DNA from 2 places in the Arthrobacter sp. 10T413_2 genome. Region 1 is predicted to be linked to the other one. Evidence: predicted binding sites of a transcription regulator. Region 1 holds the regulator's gene; the other holds the start of a gene.

Region 1 (2,509 bases):
GGCGGCGCGCGCTTTGCCCCCGGCGGAGGAGGCGGGGCTGCCGGCGGCGCAGGCTTCGAAGACCTCTTCGGCGGGCTCTTCACCGGCGGCGGGGGACGCCATTCCGGCAGCTACAGCACCGCCGGCGGCATTCCGCCCGAGTTCGCCGATCTCTTTGGCGGCGGCGGTGGGTTCGGTGGCGGCGGCCAGTCGTTCCAGCGCGCTCCGCAGAAAGGCGCGGACCGCACCGCGTCCACCTCGATCTCATTTGCCGGGTCCATCCGCGGCACCACGATCGGCTTGCGTGAACCCGACGGAGAAGTCATCGACGTCCGCATCCCGGCCGGCATCAAGGACGGCCAGAAGGTCCGCGTTCGCGGCAAAGGCCAGCACGGTCCCGCCGGCTACGGCGACCTCATGGTCACAGTCTCCGTGAAGCCCCATGATTTCTACGTCCGCGACGGCGAAAACCTCCGCATCCACGTCCCCGTCTCCTTCCCGGAGGCGGCCCTGGGCGCCGATGTCGAGGTTCCGACGATCGACGGCGACAAGGTCAAAGTCAGGGTCCCCGCAGGGACGCCGTCCGGCCGCACGCTGCGCGTCAAGGGCCGCGGCGTCAAGCACGCCAGCGGCACCGGCGATCTGCTGGTGACAATCGACGTCGCTGTCCCGCGGCGGCTGAGCAAGGAAGCGGAGGAAGCCGTGAAGGCCTTCGCCGCGGKCACTGCCGACGAGGACGTCCGCGCGGGCCTGGCAGCCAAGGCCCGGCTCTAGGAACGGAGTCCAGCCATGGCCATCGACTTCGATCAGCCGATCTTCGTCATCTCCGTTGCCGCCGAGCTGGCGGACATGCACCCGCAGACGCTGCGCCAGTACGACCGGTTGGGGATCGTCTCGCCCAGCCGCGCCCCGGGCAAATCGCGGCGCTACTCGCAGCGCGATGTGAACATGCTCCGCGAGGTCCAGCGGCTCTCCCAGGAGGGCGTCTCACTGGAGGGCATCAAGCGGATCCTGCAGCTGGAGAACCAGGTMGCAGCCCTGCAACGGCGCGTCACCGAGCTGAGTGAAGAACTCGATCGCCGCCCCCGGGCCCTGGACTCCCGCATCTTCGCTGCGGGAGCCGCGGGCGACGTCGTCAGCCTGGCCCGAGGCAAGCGTCCCCAAGCGAGGTCGCAGGCGCTGGTGGTGTGGCGGCCGCGGGGGATKGAAGACTGAATCCTGGCTTAGTGCAAGAGTGCCCGGGACCYTGAAGGTCCCGGGCACTCTTGCGATGTGTCAGAAGMACGAACTCGAGCCTGCCACCGGGGTGACGGCAAGGCCGTTGCCTGCTACGTCCCGCATGCCACCTGTGGGCYTGTACGTCGGCACAGCGGCCTTAACCGTTCCATTGTTCGCGCTTCCAGTGGCCAGGGCCCCCAGTGTGATGGTGAGCATCCGGGTGGCGGGGCTCCAGCTGACCGTCGAGGCGGACCCTCCGGCACCCTTGTAAGTGAGTGTCCCCGACGGGGAGTAGCTTCCAGCGAGGGCGACGCTGCCAATTCTCGACGTCGGGCACGCCGAGCTGTCCACGCTGACGCTGAGGACGTTMCCCGCGCTGATGGTGACGGTGACCTGGTTGTCCCCGCTCAGGGTCCCTGCGGCACCAGGGGCCCAGCTGCTGCAGATTGTTGAGGAGTCCAGGGCTTCGAAGAAGGTGATGGTGGCCTTGTCGCCGGGTTCGATCTTGCCGCTCTTGCCGCCGCCGTCGGCCAGCAGCACCCCGGACACCGTCGGGGCAGTGACGTCCTTGACGGAGGACGCTGTGCCCGGCGTCGCGGGATTGCCCTGGTTGCCTGCGGTGTCGGTGGCGACGGKGCTGTAGGTGAGCGTCCCGTCAGCCAGAGACGAGAGGTTCACAGCGGTGTTCCAGGCTCCGGACGCGTCCGCGGTCACAGCAGCGGTGACCGTATGCGCGGCGCCGGCGTCCTTGACCGTTAGGGCGATGGATGCCCCCGGTTCGGTGGTGCCGCTGACCGGCACGGAGGCGACGTTGGCGGAACTGACGTAGGCCGGGGCCGTCACGGTCGGGGCCGCCGGCGGGGTGGTGTCAACGGCGGCGCCTGCGCTCCGGATGCTCTCGGATCCTTGCCACTGCCCCAGCACCGGGGTGACCGTGTAGTACCAGGTGCCGGTCGGGACGCCTTGGTCGGTGCAGCCCAGCCCCGCGGCAACTGTGCCCGTGCATGTTCCCCCCGCGGCAATCCTTGTGCCGCCGGATGCGGAAGCGTAGCGCCCCACKGTGTAGCCGCTGACTGAGCGGCCGGCGAGGGTGGCGGCGGCCTTCCATGCCAGCGTGACATTTTCTGCAGACACGCTGGCCGACGGCGTTGCGCCGGCGGCCACGGCATCAGCAGCGGCCGCCGCGGACCCCCCGTTCGCGATAGACGCCCAGAAGGCGTTGGCCCCCGGGCCGGGCCACGAGAGCAGGGTGACGCCGGCAACGATGACGGCAACGCGGCTCCGGATGCTCGGGTGTGCCTGGCGGGTGTTG
Region 2 (2,619 bases), on a different contig from region 1:
CTCCACGCTCGGCTCCCCGACGAAAACTTGCTGGAAGCGGCGTTCCAAGGCGGGATCCTTCTCGATGTTCTCGCGGTATTCGTCGAGAGTGGTGGCGCCTATCAGCCGKAGCTCGCCGCGGGCCAGCATGGGCTTGAGCATGTTGCCGGCGTCCATGGAGCTGTCCCCGGAGGCACCGGCCCCGACCACCGTATGGATMTCGTCGATGAACGTGACGATCTGGCCCTCGGAGCTCTTGATTTCCTCCAGGACGGCCTTGAGCCGCTCCTCGAATTCGCCGCGGTATTTGGCGCCGGCCACCATGGACGCAAGGTCCAGGGCGATCAGGGTTTTGCCGCGCAGGCTTTCGGGGACGTCTCCGGCGACGATCCGCTGGGCAAGTCCTTCGACGACGGCGGTCTTACCCACGCCGGGTTCGCCGATGATGACGGGGTTGTTCTTGGTGCGGCGGCTCAGGACCTGGATGATGCGGCGGATCTCGGCGTCGCGGCCGATCACCGGATCCAGCTTTCCGGAGCGGGCGATCGCTGTCAGGTCGGTGCCGTATTTCTCCAGCGCCTGGAAGGTGTTTTCCGGGTCGGCATTGTCCACCTTGCGGTCGCCGCGGACCCCGGGCAGGGCCGCGAGTAGGGCCTCGTGGGAGGCGCCGGCGTCGCGCATGAGCTTGCCGACGGCGTCACTTCCGGACGCCAGCCCCAGCAGCAGGTGCTCGGTGGAGACGAAGGTGTCGCCGAGGCGTTCGGCCTCGTTCTGGGCATTCTTGATGGCCTGCAGGGCGGTGCGGGACAGCTGTGGCTGCTGCACAGAGCTGCCAGAGGTGGACGGAAGTGACTTGATGGCGGAGCTGGCCTGGACGCTRACGGAATCCGGGTCCGTGCCCGTGGCGCGGAGTAGTGCGACGGCAACGCCCTCCCGCTGATCMATGAGCGCCTTGAGCAGATGGGCAGGTTCGAGCTGCGGGTTTCCCGCCGTCGAGGCGTTCATGGCGGCGGCCGCAAGAGCCTCCTGGCTCTTGGTAGTGAATTTGGCGTCCAAAGAGAGCTCCTTTCGGGAACATGCTGATATTAAAGTTGAGTGTACTCCGCTCAACTTTGCATTAGGTCCCTTTGGGTCCATRTTTGCCGACGGCGAAACAGCTGTCTAGGGCCGGAGTCCCCGCTGGCACGGGCCGCGCTGGACCGCGGGGCCGGTGGCCGGGGGCCCGGGGTGCGGGGGCCCGGGGTGCGGGGGCTGCGGGGGCGGGACCGCACATCTGGGACCCTGACCGCTGCTGCCACGGAACATGCTCTCCCCCGTCCGCCAGGAATGGACATAATCCCACTATGTCCACTGTTCGAATCCAGGAATGAACATGTCCCATCCATCCGGGCGCGAAAAATGAGCATGGTCCCGGATTCGGGGCTGGGAATGAGCAGGTCCCCCCAAGCCAACTCAGCCCGATGAGCATGCCTATCGTTCGAATCAAAGACTGGACATGCCCAATCCACCCGGGCGCGAAAAATGAGCATGCCCACAGGAGCCCGCATCCAGAATGAGCATGGCCGCCAAGGTCGGCACGAAGAATGAACCGGTGCGCCGCTCCAGGGTCGGCCAATGAGCATGTCCGGTGCCCCTCGACGCGCGGCAAGGGATGGCTTAGTGCTCCTGAAGCTGGTCGGTAACGCCCTCGCCCTCCGCACCGCGTTGAAGGCTGGACATCTCGCCCCCTAGCACCGTTTGACAGCGGGGCATGTCCTCCGCTGACGCTCGTGACTGCGGGACATGCCCGCGGCTGACCTGCACGAGTGGACATACTCCCCTCATGCCCGTTCGTGGACCTCAAAACTGGACATGTCCACGGCTGGGTTAGGCGACCACTGGACATGTCCTCCGCTGGGGTAGGCGACCGCTGGACATGCCCCCCGCAACCAGGTCCAGACGCGGGGCATGTCCCCCGCAGCGGAGCTTGGCGGACCGCCGCTGGGCCTGGCAGAACTCGGCAGGGCCAGCCCGCTGGCAAGGCCAGCCCGCCGGCAAGGAGTACCCGGCCGGGAAGGAGCGGCACGGCGGCCGGGTCCCCCAAGGAACCAGCCGCCGGGCCAATCACTCCCACCTCCAAAGCTTGTCATATGCTTGACAGAATTGTCACACGACGCTCCGGGGCGCGCGGAACCTCGTCGGTATTGTGGAATCCATGAACGAGACGTCGGCACCGCAGAATCCCGGGCACCGGAGTGTCTTCCTGGACAAGGAACACCCTGCCGCTTGGCGCGCGCTCAACGGTCTGGGCCTGAAAGCCAAAGAAGCCGCCACAGAGGCCGGCCTGGACGGGAAGCTGATCGAGCTGCTCAATGTCCGCATTTCACAGATCAACGGCTGCGCCTACTGCCTGGACCTGCATGTGGGCGATGCCGTCAAGAACGGCGAGTCGGCCCAGCGCCTGGCTGTGCTCCCCGCCTGGCGCAACACCGCACTCTTTTCCGACAAGGAACGGGCCGCCCTGACCCTGGCGGAGGCCATCACGACCATCTCCGACGCCCACGCCCGCGACCGCGAGGGCGCCCAGGCCCGCAAGCACCTGACAGCCGAGGAGTTCTCCGCCGTCAGCTGGCTGGCGATCACGATGAACGCGTTCAACCG

What was found. The regulator HspR, encoded in region 1, represses chaperone genes until heat shock. The targets are predictions, from matches to a motif close to AAGTTGAGTCNNNNNGACTCAACTT.
Region 2: a site for HspR is predicted at 1,068-1,092, ahead of clpB (ATP-dependent chaperone ClpB). Genes of this name have one in related genera too.

What each region holds. Positions count from the first base shown of each region.
Region 1 covers NZ_JBFTHK010000067.1:9,657-12,165, forward strand. The annotation lists gene AC1DBQ_RS12335 (DnaJ C-terminal domain-containing protein) at 1-753, shown strand, start outside; gene AC1DBQ_RS12340 (heat shock protein transcriptional repressor HspR) at 769-1,194, shown strand; gene AC1DBQ_RS12345 (hypothetical protein) at 1,255-2,509, opposite strand, start outside.
Region 2 covers NZ_JBFTHK010000015.1:15,473-18,091, reverse strand. The annotation lists gene clpB (ATP-dependent chaperone ClpB) at 1-1,035, opposite strand, end outside; gene AC1DBQ_RS04605 (carboxymuconolactone decarboxylase family protein) at 2,174-2,619, shown strand, end outside.